Regions from separate parts of the Parageobacillus sp. KH3-4 genome, predicted to be linked through region 3. Evidence: predicted binding sites of a transcription regulator. Region 3 holds the regulator's gene; each other region holds the start of a gene.

Region 1 (5,627 bases), 1.1 Mb from region 3:
TGTTTTGGCAGGAAATCGCGTTTCATGAGGAAATTAAGGAACAATTTCAGCGCATTTTTACAGCACATGTATATCAAAAATTTAAGCGAATTGTGGAATATTTCCAAATGAAAGGAGAAATTGCCGCGATTCCCGTTGATTCGGTCATCCGCATGACGATCACAGCGATTGCCGGGTTTTTGCTGACGCGGTTTATCGTGTTGCCGGATTACGAATGGGATGACGAAGCGGAAATGGAAAGAACCGTTCAATGTTTAATGCGTGGATTAGCGAAAAAATAAAAAAACACCGCCTATCCGATAGGGGATTAGGCGGTTTGTTTATGCAAAGCCTTTGCGACAATCGCGTCATTTTCGACATCGATGCGAATCGCTTGCACTTGATCGTTTTCATCAAGCAAGACGTCGGCGATTTTGTCTTCGACGTGTTCTTGGATGACGCGGCGGAGCGGACGAGCGCCGAACGCTGGATGGTAGCCAAGTTCCGCCAATTTTTCTTTCGCCGCTGGCGTTACGTCAAGTTCGATGTGTTGTTCGCGCAATGTCGCTTTTACTTCGTTAAGCATGAGATCCACAATTTGCAGCATATGTTCTTTTTGCAGCGGTTTGAATTCGATAATCGCATCGAAACGGTTTAAAAATTCCGGCTTGAAGTAGGCATTCAACGACTCAAGAACGCTTGTGTGCGTTGTCTCTTGTTTTTCGAATCCGACCGTAATTTTTTTATCGGTAACACCGGCGTTGCTTGTCGCGATGATGACCGTGTCTTTAAAGCTTACGGTGCGGCCTTGGCTGTCAGTGAGACGGCCGTCTTCTAAAATTTGTAGGAAGATGTGCTGCACATCCGGGTGCGCTTTTTCAATTTCGTCAAGCAAGATAATGCTGTATGGATTGCGGCGCACTTTTTCTGTAAGCTGGCCGGCTTCCTCAAAACCGACATAGCCAGGAGGTGAACCGATTAATTTCGATACCGAATGTTTTTCCATATATTCGCTCATATCGAGGCGAATCATTGCATCTTTCGAGCCGAACAATTCTTCTGCGAGCGTTTTCGCCAGCTCTGTTTTTCCGACGCCAGTTGGACCGACGAATAAGAACGAACCGACTGGGCGATGTTTTGCTTTTAATCCCGCGCGGCTGCGGCGGATCGCTTTCGCTACTTTTTTCACTGCTTCTTCTTGGCCAATCACTTTTTTCGCCAAGTTTTCTTCTAAATGTTTCATTTTTTCTTTTTCATCGGCTTGCAGTTTGCCAACAGGAATGCCAGTTTTCTCTTCAATAATGCGTTGGATATCGGCAACATCGACGACTGGGCGTTCTTGGTTTACGCCGTTTTGTAGTTGTTTTTCCAATTTCAACTCTTCGCTGCGCAATTTCGCTGCCAGTTCGAAATTTTCTTCCTTCACTGCTTTTGCTTTTTCTTTGGCGATTTGCGCAAGGCGCTCTTGAATTTGTTTTTCATCTGTCGGACCAATGTGCAAGTTCGCTTTGGAGCCGGCTTCGTCTAACAAGTCGATCGCTTTGTCTGGTAAGAAGCGGTCTTGAATGTAGCGATGCGACAATTTCACGCACGCCTCAATCGCTTCATCCGTATATTTCACATGGTGGAATTGCTCGTATTTTGGCTGAATGCCTTTTAAAATCGTGATTGCTTGTTCGACTGTTGGCTCATGGACGATCACTGGTTGGAAGCGGCGTTCAAGCGCGGCGTCCTTTTCAATTTGTCGGTATTCTTTCAATGTGGTCGCGCCGACGACTTGCAATTCACCGCGGGCAAGCGCTGGTTTTAAAATGTTGCCGGCATCCATTGAACCTTCCGCCGAACCGGCGCCGACGAGCAAGTGAATTTCGTCGATGAAAAGAATGATGTTTTTGCGTTGTTGCAATTCAGCGATAAGACGTTTCATGCGCTCTTCAAATTGACCGCGGATGCCCGTGTTGGCGACAAGCGAGGCGACGTCAAGCAAATATACTTCTTTATTTAATAGTTTTTCCGGAACTTGTCCTTCCGCAATTTTCAAGGCAAGTCCTTCGACGATCGCCGTTTTCCCGACGCCTGGCTCCCCGATTAATACCGGGTTGTTTTTATTGCGGCGGTTTAAAATTTCGATAACGCGTTCGATTTCTTTATCACGGCCGATGACTGGATCAATCAGACCGGCTTTCGCAAGTTGCGTCAAGTTGCGGCCGAATTGATCTAGGAAGCCGCCGCCTTTTCTGTTGCGTTGCGGTGGCTGTGCGATATTTGGCTGTGGCGTGCCCATTTCTGAAGTTGGCGAAAAATCGTTCATAAAGAAATCATCAAACGGGAATGACGAAAAGCCTCCAAACCCGAAGTTCATTGGGATGGAAAGCTCTTGTTTTTGTTTTTCATAACATTCATGGCAAAGATGCATTTGTTTTTTCTCATGGTTAAATTGCAAGTTGATAAATACTGTTGCTTCGTTTTGCTGACATACTTGGCAAAGCATGAGGCATAACCTCCTTTTTTACCGTTTGACTTTGACTATCTTTGACTTTCTGTCTTTATTATACTTTGACTATCTTTGACTTTCAAGTGTTTTTTTCAAAAAAATTTGTTGTAATCGTGAAATGTTTTTGGAAAAACGGTGAACGATGGTATAGAACGCGGCAAACTTATGATATAGTTTGGGACAGAAAAAAGTTTAGCGAGGGTGAAAAGGATGAAAAAAGTTTATGCGTTTTTGGCGTTGCTGATGTCGTCATTGCTTTTATTCGCGGCTTGCGATCAAGAGAAGCAAGAGAAAAAACCGGAAAAGCCGGCGATGTTGGAAGTGAAAATAGAAGCAGACGACCATATTGAGTTAAACAAAGAAACAACGATTGCGTGTGTCGTAACATACGGAGGTGAAAAAGTAGACGACGCCGATGAAGTGAAATTTGAAATTTGGAAACACGGAAGCGAACAACATGATATGCTAAAGGCGAAAAATGAAGGAAGCGGTAAATATTCCGTCACCAAAACGTTTACAGAGCCAGGAACATATTCCGTCGTTGCGCATGTCACAGCGCGGAACATGCACAATATGCCGAAAAAAGATATTATTGTTGGCCAAGAGTCCAAACAGCACCAAGAACACGGTGATAATGCTGGACATGGCGGCCATCATCACGCTGACTTATCGATAATGCTGCAACATAAGGAATATGCAGTCAATAAGCCTGTAAGTTTGACGGCGCGGATTGCTCACGCCGGGAAACCGCTGACAAACGCCGTGGTTCGTTTTGAAGTGTGGAAAGATAGCGGAAAGCATGAGTTCATTGATGCAAGCGAGACACAAGCTGGCCAATATGAAGCGGCGGCAACTTTCCAAGAAAAAGGAACATACTCGGTAAAAATCCACGTAGAGGCGAAAGAATTGCATGAGCATCAAATCGAACAAATTACGGTGAAATAAAAAAGGATGCTTTGTTTTGGCATCCTTTTTCTTTATTATTTCGTCTTTCTTTGTCCGCGTTTACATATATATGAAATAAAGTGTGGACAAGGAGGATGAGGCAGCAGAAGTGTGGAAAAAATGGTCAGAAGCGTGGCAAATTGCCGCTGTCTACGTCGGAACAGTCGTTGGCGCGGGATTTGCGACAGGAAAGGAGATCGTCGAATTTTTCACTCAATACGGAGCTTTTGGCACGATGGGAGTGATCATCAGCGGCAGCTTATTTACATGGATGGGAGCGCGAATGATGGTGATGGCGCGCAGGATTGGTGCGGTCTCTTACCAGCAGTTTAACCGCTATTTATTTGGAAACGTAATGAGTCCGTTTGTTACGATTATTATGACGGCCATGATTATGGGAGTGGTTGCGGTAATGATCGCGGGCGCGGGCGCGGTGTTTGAAGAGCAGCTCGGGATGCCAAAGCAGGCAGGGATCACGATAACGCTATGTTTATCTCTTGTTGTGATGTTATACGATATAAAAGGGTTGTTTAGTGTTAATGCGTTGATCGTTCCGATCATGGTGCTGTTTAGCTCCATCGTTCTTTTAAAGCTGTTCGCCATGGAAAAATGGAGTAGCGAAGGATGGATGACAATCGATCATTCATTAAAGGCGTTTCTTGCCCCGCTTTCGTATGCCGCGTTTAATTTAACGATGGCGCAGCCTGTGCTTGTGCCATTAGCGCAGGAAGCCGATGATGAAACGACTGTGCAGCGCGGAGCAATGATTGGAGGATTGCTGCTTACGGGCATTTTATTGAGCAGTCATTTCGTTTTATTATCGTTCCCAAATGTGATGAGTTACGATATTCCGATGGCGGAAGTAATTCGTTCTTTTTTTTCTTTATTTTACTGGGTGTATATTCTCGTCATTTACGGAGAAATTTTGACGTCTATCATTGGCGGCGTGTTTGGGCTGCAACGGCAATTCCGCACGATGTTTTCTGTTTCGAATAGCTTGTTTCTTATTGCTTTGTTCGCTTTATTGTACGCGGCCAGTTTGTTTCGTTATAGTTCGCTTTTGTCGTTTTTATATCCGTTGTTTGGGTATATCAGCTTTGTCTTTCTTTTGTTGCTATGTGTGCGAAAAATGCCAAAATAGCGTAGACAGCGTTTGTCCGCGTGAAAACGGACAAACGCTTTTATAATTCGGCTAGTCAATGACAGCGTTGGCGGACGCAGCATTGGTTCTAATCGACTAAACTTTGCAGTTGCTGCTCTTTCCAAGATTCCAAGGGAAAAGCAAAAGGAAATGGAGAGCTTATCAGCGATTGCTGTTCGCCATATCATTGCCGGCAGCGAATTGTTCACTAACATAGTCGCGTTTTTTGCCGTTTTCAATGAAAACGGTTGACAATTTGCTGAAGTTGTTGAACAGAAGTAAGCAAAACATCCGCTTCTTTTGCTAGTTCATGGATGGCGGCAGTTTGCTGTTCTAATCCGGCGGTAGTTTCTTGTACCATATTTGTGAAATCGTTGGCGATGATGTTAATATCACCAATTAGGCGCTGAAGGTTCTGGCCGTTGCCGGTAACCGCCTCGACATGGATTTGATTTTGCTGCAATAGTGTGTTGAGTTCGGAAAACATTTGATGGAATAATGCGAATGTTTCGCCCGTTTTCCATAGCGAATGTTTCGTTTTTTCTACATGCTGCTCGTTTTCCTGTACGGCTTGGACGGCGTTACGCAGCACGCTTGTCATCGTCTGCAGCGAAGATAAAATTTGCGCAGCAAAATCGTTTGTATCTTCAGCAAGCTTGCGGATTTCTTGAGCGACAACGGCAAAGCCTTTTCCTGTTTCTCCTGCGCGCGAGGCTTCGATCGATGCGTTTAACGCGAGCAAATTCGTTTGTTTGGTGATCGTTCGAATGGCGGAAATCATGTTTTGGGCGTTGGCCGCTTCTTGTGATGCAGCTTGGATTAATGCCGTCGTTTTGTTTATTTCTTGTTGCATCGTATCCATTTTTTGTTTTGTTTCTTCAATGAGGCGGTTTCCTTCGTCCATCGATGCGAGAGCGGTTTTTGCCTGTGAAACGACACGTTCCACTTCTTCCTGCATTTTTTGCACCCGTTCGACCATCTGTATTACTAAATGGTTGGCTTGTTCTACCGATGCGGTTTGCTGTTTCGTGCCTTCGCGGAACGTTTCCATTGCTGCGGCGATTTCAT
Region 2 (5,627 bases), 350 kb from region 3:
TTTAATGCCGCGCGAAAAACGTTGCGCCCAATACGACCAAAACCGTTAATACCAATTTTTACAGCCATCAATAGCTCCTCCTTTAAAATAGTTGTATTTATATTAAGGGATGTTACTCCCCTAGTAACGCTTTTGCGGCACCTTCGTCGGTAATGAGAATCGAATGATGCGCCCGTTTCATATACGCCTGAATGGCTTTTGCTTTGGAAGATCCACCAGCCACTGCAATGACATGTTCGACGCGCGGAAGGTCTTCAAGCTGAATGCCGACCGTTTTCACTTTATGGACTACTTCCCCTTTTTCGTTAAAGTAATAGCCAAACGCTTCAGCAACCGCATGCCGCGCCTGAATTTTCTCCATATCTTCACTTGGGGTTTTTCGGCGTTCTGCCATTGTAATAGCATCCCCGATTCCATGCACGACCATACGGCACGATTTAATAAGTTCCAACGCTTCTTTCACGGTCGGTTCTTCTACTAAAGACTCATACGCTTCGCGGCTTAAATGGTCGGGAACATGAAGAAGCCGATAATTTCCTAGCGATTTTTCCGCCATCTTTGCGCAAATGGTATTGGCCTGGTTTTCCACATTCTCCCCTAGGCCTCCTCGTGCGGGAACAAATAAAAGATCGTTTAGCTTCGCATCCGGCGTCATCATCTCGGCCACCGCAGCCATCGTGGTGCCTCCTGTCACCGCCACGATGTCGCCGTTTGCTAGCCGTTCTTTCATGCACGTCGTACAAGCTCTCCCCATTTCTTTTTTTACCCAAGGAGAAAGGTCGCTATCCCCGGCGACAACGATCACTTCTTTAACATGAAGTTTTTGCTTTAATTTTGTTTCTAAATCTTTTAGGCCCAACACTTCCCTCATAACATCTTCAAGGGTATGCAGCAATCCCTTTCCTTCCTGCGTCAAGCTCATGCCAGCGGAGCTGATGGTGAGCAAGTTTTGCTCTTTTAAAAACTGCACCTCCGAACGAAGCACGCGTTCACTTATTCCTAAGCTGTTCGACAACACCCTTCGCCCGACTGGCTGCATGAGAGAAATGTAACGCAAAATGCGATAGCGTTTTTGCATAACTTCAAGAAGGTCGGGCAATAATTTTTTTTGCGCCTCAATTAATGACTGCATTGATTCCCTTCTCCTTATGAAAATGCATGGACACAAAACGTCCCGGTATGACTTATTATGTCCCGATTGTACGAAAAAAACTCCCTCCTGCGTCGATTTTATTGTAACAGGAGGATTGACAATGTTCAACTATTTCGCACCTCAAGCAAACGCTTTCTTATGACATCTTTTTGAATTATGCCGAAATCGACTTCTTCGCCATCGATTTCGACAACGGGAATCATCAACTGATATTTTTCCAGCAACGCATCATCTTGATAAATGTCAATTTCCCTGATTTGAAAAGTGAATTCCTTTTGTAGTTCTTGCAGCACTTGTTTTGCTTTATCACATAGCGGACAATTTGTTTTCGAATATAAGTTAATGATCACTTGCTGTCACTTCCCTACATACTGTTTTCGTTTTGCTGATGACGGAATACGCAGTTGCTCACGATATTTTGCAACTGTTCTGCGCGAGACGACTACGCCGTATCGCTCATGCAATAAGTCGGCGAGCTTTTGGTCGGAAAGCGGCCGCTGCTTATTTTCCTGTTCTATTAATTGCTTAATAAACATTTTCACTTTTACCGAAGAAGCTGCATCTTCGTCCGCGTAAACGGAAGAAACAGCGTTGGAAAAAAAGCGGCGAAGTTCCACGGTGCCAAACGGCGTTTGCACGTATTTGTTTTTCACGGCACGGCTGACAGTAGATTCGTGAATGCCCAACTCTTCCGCCACTTCCCGCATCGTAAGGGGCTTTAAGGAGGCAAAACCCGCTTCCAAACATTGTTTTTGCTTATTAACGATGACATGCATAATGTTGAGCAACGTTTGTTTACGCTGTTCTAAGCTTTTGGCTAACCATAAAAATTGCCGATATTTATCTTTTATAAACGATTGAACTTGCCCGTCATGGTAACCGGAAACTTTTTGTTCGTATGCCCGATTCCAGACAAGCTCCGGATGCACATCATCATTGCAAAAAACGCACCAATCCCCTTCATCGCTACGTTCGATAATGATATCAGGAACGATGAAATGGGGCATCTCTTTTGTATAATGGATGCCGGGGCGCGGCTCAAGCGAGCGGATTAAATCCCATACGCGCTGCAATGAAGCAATGTCCACGTCAAGCTGTTTTGCTAACGTTTTCCAAGCTTTTTCGACAAATAGCGAAAAATGATGTTGTACGATTTGTTCCGCTAACTCATCGCGATGCGGCAAACGCCTTAGCTGCAAATATAAACATTCTTGCAAACTGCGGGCGCCAACGCCAGCCGGCTCTAACGACTGAACAATCTGCAGCGCTTTTTCCGCTTCCTGTTTGGAAATAGCAAGCTGTTCCGCGATCTCTTCGATCTCTGTCCGCAAATATCCATCTTCATCAAGGGAAGCGATCATATAATGCACGACGCGTTCTTCGCGTTCCGAAAGAGACAGGGCTGGAAGCTGTGCGGTTAAATACAATGAAAGCGTTTCCGAATGAGCGCTTATATTTTCAATCCATCGCTGTTTTTCCTTATCTGACGAGTCGCGATAGCTGCGCTTCAACCGGTAGTCGCGAATTTCAAGAAACGGGTTATCCAGCGACTGTTCATATAAAAACGACTGCAGCTCCACGGCAGAATATTGCAATAATTCGATTGCTTGCGTCAATTCTTTTGTCAGCGATAGCTTCAGCCGCTGTTCTTGCCATAATTCCGCCCTCATCGTCAAGCCCCCCTTTCTTTTATTGTACACTACTGCTGCCTTGACGGTATATAGAAAAATATATAAAACAGGTAACACAATCAGCCCGGAAATGCGCTATTGTCTAGCATAGCGTGGTCAACGAAAAGCAGAAACGTTTAGTTATATATATGCAATTATGCAAAAAACCTGCCGCGTTCCGCAGCAGGTTTCCGCTTTTACGCCCTAGACGAAATAGAACAAAAAGAAGCTCGGCAAGTGGAGCTTGCGATGGATGAGCTCTACAACGACAAATAAGCCGTGCAAAATTTTTTCAAATTCTATCGGATTCTTTCGGATTCCCAAAAAATGAAAAACGACTGCAAACGCAGTCGCATCAACGGTTCGGATAAATTCAATCCGAACCTGTCGGACAGTTGGAACGCCCTCGGCAGGATTCGAACCCACGCTAAGAGAACCGGAATCTCTCGTGCTATCCACTACACTACGAGGGCACTATGATCAGTTGCATATTCAATTATATTGAAAACAGCTTTATATTGCAAGAGGGAAAATACGTTTAAAAAATGGAAAAGAGGTTATGATGAAAAAAGGGATGTCTAATGCCGATAGCGAATAATAATTAAAATATAGAGTAAGGTCAGGTATTTTTTGTTTGACCTTCATTGACCATTTATGTATGATAGAGATACATACGATTTTAAGCGATTGGTAAAGGAGGAAGCCTCATGAATTTAATCCCTACAGTTATTGAGCAAACAAGCCGCGGGGAACGTGCATATGACATTTATTCTCGTTTATTGAAAGACCGCATTATCATTCTCGGCAGTCCAATTGACGATCAAGTGGCAAACTCGATCGTTTCGCAATTACTATTTTTAGCGGCGGAAGATCCGGAGAAAGACATTTCGCTTTATATTAACAGCCCAGGCGGTTCGATTACTGCCGGCTTGGCGATTTATGACACAATGCAATTTATTAAGCCGGACGTTTCAACGATCTGCATCGGCATGGCTGCTTCGATGGGAGCATTTTTGCTTGCTGCCGGGGCAAAAGGAAAACGGTTTGCCTTGCCAAATAGCGAAATTATGATTCATCAACCGCTTGGCGGCGCGCAAGGTCAGGCGACAGAAATCGAAATTGCCGCAAAACGAATCCTTTTCTTGCGCGATAAGTTAAATCGCATTCTTTCTGAAAATACCGGCCAGCCAATCGACGTGATTGAACGCGATACGGACCGCGATAACTTCATGACGGCACAAAAAGCGCAGGAATATGGAATTATCGACCGCGTGTTAACGCGCGTAGATGAAAAATAAAATGAATTAAAATGATAGGCTGCTTCGATTTACGCAGAAGCAGCCTATTTTGTTTATTTCTCATTTTCCACATAATTTGCTAATTTTTCAATCGCTTCGTTTTCATCCGGGCCATCCGCGATCAATGTAATGACAGAACCGGTGCTGATCGCAAGGCTCATTAGCCCCATAATGCTTTTGGCGTTCACTTTCTTCCCGTCTTTTTCCAAATAGATGTCGGAAGAAAAGCGATTCGCCTCCTGAACAAACAACGCCGCCGGGCGCGCTTGCAATCCCGTTTTCAACCGCACTTCTACTCGTCTCTCAACCATGCTCCATCTCCCCTTTTTATAACGATTTATGAAAATCGACAGGCTTGCCAGCCCGCAGCCGTTCCGCAATTTCATCAATTTTCCGCAGACGGTGGTTGATTCCTGATTTGCTAATCTTTCCGCCGGACACTAATTCCCCTAATTCTTTTAACGTTACATCCTGATACATCATTCGCAATTCGGCAATTTCCCGTAATTTATCAGGAAGGGAACTCAATCCGATCGTTTCATCAATATAGCGAATGTTTTCCACTTGGCGAAGCGCAGCACCAATCGTTTTATTTAAGTTCGCCGTTTCGCAATTGACAAGGCGGTTTACCGAATTTCTCATATCGCGCACAATGCGAATATCTTCAAAGCGCAATAACGCTTGGTGGGCGCCGATAATATTTAAAAACTCGGAAATTTTTTCTGCCTCTTTTAAATACGTAATAAACCCTTTTTTTCGTTCCAGCGTTTTAGCATTAAGAAAAAAGTGGCTGTTCATTAATTCACATAATGAATCGTTATGTTCTTCATAAAGAGAAAAAATTTCTAAATGGTAGGATGATGTTTCCGGATTGTTTACCGATCCTCCGGCGAGAAACGCGCCGCGCAAATAAGAACGCTTACAGCACTTTTTTTTCACTAATTCTGGCGAAATGACTCGAATCAGTGAAAAATCCTCCTCCAATATTTTTAAATCCTTTAACAATTCGCGAGCGCCGTCGACGATTCGCACGATGTACACATTGTTTTTTTTCAGGCGCATCTTTTTTCGAACTAATAGTTCGACCGTGACTTCATACCCTTTCTTTAAAAGAGTGTAAATTCTCCGCGCGATGGCAGCGTTTTCCGTTTGCACATCGACGATAATCTTTTGGTTGGAAAAAGACAGCAAACCATTCATGCGGAGAAGCGCGGACAACTCCGCTTTTAAGCAGCAAGGTTTCACTTCTAAATTCGTTAGTTCTTTTTTCGTTTCTGATGCAAATGACATGGTTAGTCACCTCCGTAGTTCATTCAGCCATTGGAAGAAGGAGGTGCTGTAATAAGCGAAATGAGCAGCGACGCCACTTTTTTTGTGTCATGACGGATGACGTGGTCTTCATAGCTGACGATATTATCGCGAATCACTTCAATTCCCAGCTCTGTGAGCCGGTCGCCATCATCCTTCACCGGTTCGGCCAACTCTTCAGCATAACGCCGTTGGATC
Region 3 (5,627 bases):
CCGTCGGAAGCAGGGAGGACCATCTCCCAAGGCTAAATACTCCCTAGTGACCGATAGTGAACCAGTACCGTGAGGGAAAGGTGAAAAGCACCCCGGAAGGGGAGTGAAAGAGAACCTGAAACCGTGTGCCTACAAGTAGTCAGAGCCCGTTGATGGGTGATGGCGTGCCTTTTGTAGAATGAACCGGCGAGTTACGATGACGTGCGAGGTTAAGTCGAAAAGACGGAGCCGCAGCGAAAGCGAGTCTGAATAGGGCGCGTAGTACGTCGTCGTAGACCCGAAACCAGGTGATCTACCCATGCCCAGGGTGAAGGTAGGGTAACACCTACTGGAGGCCCGAACCCACGCACGTTGAAAAGTGCGGGGATGAGGTGTGGGTAGGGGTGAAATGCCAATCGAACCTGGAGATAGCTGGTTCTCCCCGAAATAGCTTTAGGGCTAGCCTCAAGGGAAGAGTCTTGGAGGTAGAGCACTGATTGAGCTAGGGGCCCTCATCGGGTTACCGAACTCAGTCAAACTCCAAATGCCAACGACTTATCCTTGGGAGTCAGACTACGAGTGATAAGATCCGTAGTCGAGAGGGAAACAGCCCAGACCACCAGCTAAGGTCCCTAAGTGTACGTTAAGTGGAAAAGGATGTGGAGTTGCCCAGACAACCAGGATGTTGGCTTAGAAGCAGCCATCATTTAAAGAGTGCGTAATAGCTCACTGGTCGAGTGACTCTGCGCCGAAAATGTACCGGGGCTAAACGTACCACCGAAGCTGTGGGATGACCGATGGTCATCGGTAGGGGAGCGTTCTAAGTGCGCTGAAGCGAGACCGGAAGGACTCGTGGAGCGCTTAGAAGTGAGAATGCCGGTGTGAGTAGCGAAAACAGAGGTGAGAATCCTCTGCACCGAAAGCCTAAGGGTTCCTGAGGAAGGTTCGTCCGCTCAGGGTTAGTCGGGACCTAAGCCGAGGCCGAAAGGCGTAGGTGATGGGCAACAGGTCGAGATTCCTGTACCACCTCCTCACCGTTTGAGCGATGGGGGGACGCAGGAAGGTAGGGCGAGCAGGCTGCTGGAATAGCCTGTCCAAGCGGTTAGGCCGCCAGATAGGCAAATCCGTCTGGCAACAAGGCGGAGCCGTGATGGCGAAGGGACCTTTGGTCCCGAAGTCCCCGATCCTACACTGCCAAGAAAAGCCTCTAGCGAGGTGGGAGGTGCCCGTACCGCAAACCGACACAGGTAGGCGAGGAGAGAATCCTAAGGTGCGCGGGAGAACTCTCGTTAAGGAACTCGGCAAAATGACCCCGTAACTTCGGGAGAAGGGGTGCTCTCTTGGGTCTCAAGCCCGAGGGAGCCGCAGTGAAAAGGCCCAAGCGACTGTTTATCAAAAACACAGGTCTCTGCGAAGCCGAAAGGCGAAGTATAGGGGCTGACACCTGCCCGGTGCTGGAAGGTTAAGGGGAGCGCTTAAGCCGCAAGGCTGAAGGTGCGAACCGAAGCCCCAGTAAACGGCGGCCGTAACTATAACGGTCCTAAGGTAGCGAAATTCCTTGTCGGGTAAGTTCCGACCCGCACGAAAGGTGTAACGACTTGGGCACTGTCTCAACGAGAGACCCGGTGAAATCATACTACCTGTGAAGATGCAGGTTACCCGCGACAGGACGGAAAGACCCCGTGGAGCTTTACTGCAGCCTGATATGGAATTTTGGTATCGCTTGTACAGGATAGGTGGGAGCCTGGGAAGCCGGAGCGCCAGCTTCGGTGGAGGCGGCGGTGGGATACCACCCTGGCGGTATTGAAATTCTAACCCGCACCCCTTACCGGGGTGGGAGACAGTGTCAGGTGGGCAGTTTGACTGGGGCGGTCGCCTCCCAAAAGGTAACGGAGGCGCCCAAAGGTTCCCTCAGAATGGTTGGAAATCATTCGGAGAGTGCAAAGGCAGAAGGGAGCTTGACTGCGAGACGGACAGGTCGAGCAGGGACGAAAGTCGGGCTTAGTGATCCGGTGGTTCCGTATGGAAGGGCCATCGCTCAACGGATAAAAGCTACCCCGGGGATAACAGGCTGATCTCCCCCAAGAGTCCACATCGACGGGGAGGTTTGGCACCTCGATGTCGGCTCATCGCATCCTGGGGCTGTAGTCGGTCCCAAGGGTTGGGCTGTTCGCCCATTAAAGCGGTACGCGAGCTGGGTTCAGAACGTCGTGAGACAGTTCGGTCCCTATCCGTCGCGGGCGCAGGAAATTTGAGAGGAGCTGTCCTTAGTACGAGAGGACCGGGATGGACGCACCGCTGGTGTACCAGTTGTCCCGCCAGGGGCACCGCTGGGTAGCTATGTGCGGAAGGGATAAGCGCTGAAAGCATCTAAGCGTGAAGCCCCCCTCAAGATGAGATTTCCCATCGCGAAAAGCGAGTAAGATCCCTCGAAGATGACGAGGTCGATAGGTCCGAGGTGGAAGCGTGGCGACACGTGGAGCTGACGGATACTAATCGATCGAGGACTTAACCAAGCGGAACGGAAAAGCAAAGGAAGCCGCCCAGCGAAACGGTTTCTTCCGAACGGACGGTTATCTAGTTTTGAGGGAACGAATCCCTCTTGACAAAAGAGATGATTGAAATATAATAATACCTGTCAGAAATACTTGCCTAGTGACAATAGCGGAGAGGAAACACCCGTTCCCATTCCGAACACGGAAGTTAAGCTCTCCAGCGCCGATGGTAGTTGGGGCCAGCGCCCCTGCGAGAGTAGGTCGTTGCTAGGCAGTGTGAAAAGAAGTATGCCTTATTAAGGCATACTTCTTTTTTTGTTCTGAAAAAGAAGTTGTGTTTTATTTTCGGAAAAAAAGGAAATGATATGACTGATCTTTTTTGTGAGTGACCCTTGCATTTTTTTTTAATACACTATATAGTAGAAGTAAGGTCAAATATAGTCAAAGTCAACTTCGTATACAAGGAGGAGGTAGAGTGCCAAATATTTCCGATATTATTGAGCAATATTTAAAACAAGTATTGAACATGAGCGATAAAGATATTGTGGAAATTAAAAGAAGCGAAATTGCGGATAAATTTCAGTGTGTTCCGTCGCAAATTAATTATGTCATTAATACGAGATTTACGTTGGAGAGAGGATATATTGTTGAGAGTAAGCGCGGCGGCGGCGGTTACATTCGCATTATGAAAGTCAAGACAAAAAGCGAAGCACAGCTGATTGATCAATTGCTGGAATTAGTCGGACGTCACGTCAGCCAATCCAATGCGGAAGATATTATTCAGCGTCTTGTTGAAGAAAAGGTAATTTCAGAACGGGAAGCAAAAATTATGCTAAGCGTAATGGACCGTTCCGTATTATACATCGATTTGCCACAACGTGACGAATTGAGAGCGCGCATGCTAAGAGCGATGTTGACATCGCTAAAGTATAAGTAGGGGAGGGGATAAAGTTGATATGTCAAGAATGCAAAGAGAGACCGGCAACGATGCATTTCACGAAAATTATAAACGGTGAAAAAACGGAATTTCATCTTTGCGAACAATGCGCGCATGAGCATAGCGATATGTTTATGTTTTATGGGAATGACGACTTTTCCTTTAATAATTTGTTAGCTGGCCTGCTTAACTTTCCATCTTCTGTGAAAGAAATGACAACAAGTCCGTTCCACAGTTCAGATATTTTACAATGCGAAAAATGTAACATGACTTATCATCAGTTTACAAAAATAGGTCGTTTCGGTTGTTCAAACTGTTATCGCACCTTTGCCCGATATTTACCGCCAATATTGAAAAGACTCCATAGCGGAAATACAGCCCATGCTGGAAAAATACCGAAACGAAAAGGTGGAACACTTCATTTGCGCAAACAAATTGCTATGTTAAAACAAAAATTGCAGGAACTTGTGGCAAGAGAAGAATTTGAAAAGGCGGCAGAGGTTCGCGATCAAATTCGTTCCCTTGAATATCAGCTTCATCAACGTGGAGAGGGGGAGATGTAGTTATATGTCGTTTGAGAAGTTTTTTAATACGGCAGTAAGCTCTTGGATGAGCCAAGAGGGTCCTGATTCGGACATCGTGTTAAGCAGCCGCATCCGCTTGGCCAGAAACATTAGCGATTTTCGGTTTCCCACGGTATTTAGCAATGAGGAAGCGCAGCAAATCGTTTCATTGTTTGAGCAAACATTTGCCCACCGTTTTTATCGTTCTGTCGGTCGTTTCGAATTGTTAAAAATGTCAGAGCTTCAACCGATTGAAAAAAGGGTATTGGTAGAAAAGCATTTAATTAGTCCGCATTTGGCAGAAGATTCTCCCTTTGGGGCATGCTTGCTCTCAGAAAATGAGGAAATAAGCATTATGATTAATGAAGAGGATCACATTCGCATTCAATGCTTATTTCCTGGCTTTCAATTAACAGAGGCATTAAAAGCAGCTAATGAACTTGATGACTGGATTGAGGAACATGTCAATTATGCATTTGATGAAAAACTTGGATATTTAACAAGCTGCCCGACAAATGTTGGAACAGGAATGCGCGCTTCTGTAATGATGCATCTCCCGGCTCTCGTTTTAACACAGCAGATGAACCGCGTTATTCCAGCAGTTAACCAACTCGGGTTAGTCGTACGTGGAACATATGGAGAAGGCAGTGAGGCATTAGGGAATATTTTTCAAATTTCGAACCAAATTACATTAGGAAAGTCAGAAGAGGATATTGTCGAAGATTTGAAAAGTGTCGTTCAGCAGTTAATTGCTCAGGAAAGAATGGCAAGGGAGACATTAGTTAAAACTTTAAACATACAATTAGAAGACAGAGTCTTCCGTTCCTATGGGATATTGGCCAATAGCCGTGTTATTGACTCGAAAGAAGCGGCTCAATGTTTGTCAGATGTACGTTTAGGGATTGATTTAGGGTACATTAAAAATATTTCGCGCAATATTTTAAATGAGCTCATGATTTTAACTCAACCTGGTTTTTTACAACAATATGCAGGCGGCGTGTTAAGACCGGAAGAACGGGATGTTCGACGAGCTGCACTGATACGAGAGCGTTTAAACATGGAAGAACGAAAAATGAATGGAGGGTGATGAGTGATGATGTTTGGAAGATTTACGGAACGGGCGCAAAAAGTGTTGGCGCTAGCCCAAGAAGAGGCAATACGCCTTGGCCATAATAACATTGGAACGGAACATATTTTATTAGGTTTAATTCGTGAAGGAGAAGGAATTGCAGCCAAAGCATTAATGGCGTTAGGACTTGGTCCGGAGAAAATCCAAAAAGAGGTAGAATCGCTAATCGGCCGCGGCCATGAAGTTTCCCATACGATCCATTATACGCCACGTGCGAAAAAAGTAATCGAATTGTCGATGGACGAGGCGAGAAAGCTTGGGCATTCCTATGTAGGAACGGAACATATTTTGCTTGGCCTCATTCGTGAAGGAGAAGGAGTTGCGGCTCGCGTACTTAATAATTTAGGAGTGAGTCTGAATAAAGCGCGCCAACAAGTGCTGCAATTGCTTGGAAGCAATGAGTCAGTTTCCGGTCATTCAGGAGGAGGCGCTTCGCATGTAAGTACGCCAACATTAGACAGCTTGGCCCGTGATTTAACGGCGATTGCCCGTGAAGGCAGATTAGACCCGGTCATTGGCAGAAG

The links. The regulator CtsR, encoded in region 3, represses protease genes until heat stress. The targets are predictions, from matches to a motif close to ATGGTCAATAAAGGTCAAACA.
Region 1: a site for CtsR is predicted at 2,533-2,553, ahead of MWM02_RS14295 (ATP-dependent Clp protease ATP-binding subunit). Genes of this name have one in related genera too.
Region 2: a site for CtsR is predicted at 3,455-3,475, ahead of clpP (ATP-dependent Clp endopeptidase proteolytic subunit ClpP). Genes of this name have one in related genera too.

Annotation. Positions count from the first base shown of each region.
Region 1 is NZ_AP025627.1:2,834,481-2,840,107, reverse strand. It holds gene MWM02_RS14300 (TetR/AcrR family transcriptional regulator) at 1-281, shown strand, start outside; gene MWM02_RS14295 (ATP-dependent Clp protease ATP-binding subunit) at 308-2,470, opposite strand; gene MWM02_RS14290 (FixH family protein) at 2,684-3,418, shown strand; gene MWM02_RS14285 (YkvI family membrane protein) at 3,528-4,559, shown strand; gene MWM02_RS14280 (methyl-accepting chemotaxis protein) at 4,795-5,627, opposite strand, start outside.
Region 2 is NZ_AP025627.1:445,429-451,055, reverse strand. It holds gene gap (type I glyceraldehyde-3-phosphate dehydrogenase) at 1-68, opposite strand, end outside; gene MWM02_RS02220 (sugar-binding transcriptional regulator) at 113-1,132, opposite strand; gene MWM02_RS02215 (glutaredoxin family protein) at 1,258-1,503, opposite strand; gene rpoN (RNA polymerase factor sigma-54) at 1,510-2,823, opposite strand; tRNA gene MWM02_RS02205 (tRNA-Arg) at 3,225-3,296, opposite strand; gene clpP (ATP-dependent Clp endopeptidase proteolytic subunit ClpP) at 3,531-4,121, shown strand; gene MWM02_RS02195 (HPr family phosphocarrier protein) at 4,175-4,432, opposite strand; gene whiA (DNA-binding protein WhiA) at 4,449-5,411, opposite strand; gene MWM02_RS02185 (gluconeogenesis factor YvcK family protein) at 5,435-5,627, opposite strand, start outside.
Region 3 is NZ_AP025627.1:95,555-101,181, forward strand. It holds rRNA gene MWM02_RS00510 (23S ribosomal RNA) at 1-2,495, shown strand, start outside; rRNA gene rrf (5S ribosomal RNA) at 2,631-2,747, shown strand; gene MWM02_RS00520 (CtsR family transcriptional regulator) at 2,950-3,411, shown strand; gene mcsA (protein-arginine kinase activator protein McsA) at 3,426-3,974, shown strand; gene mcsB (protein-arginine kinase McsB) at 3,979-5,061, shown strand; gene clpC (ATP-dependent protease ATP-binding subunit ClpC) at 5,068-5,627, shown strand, end outside.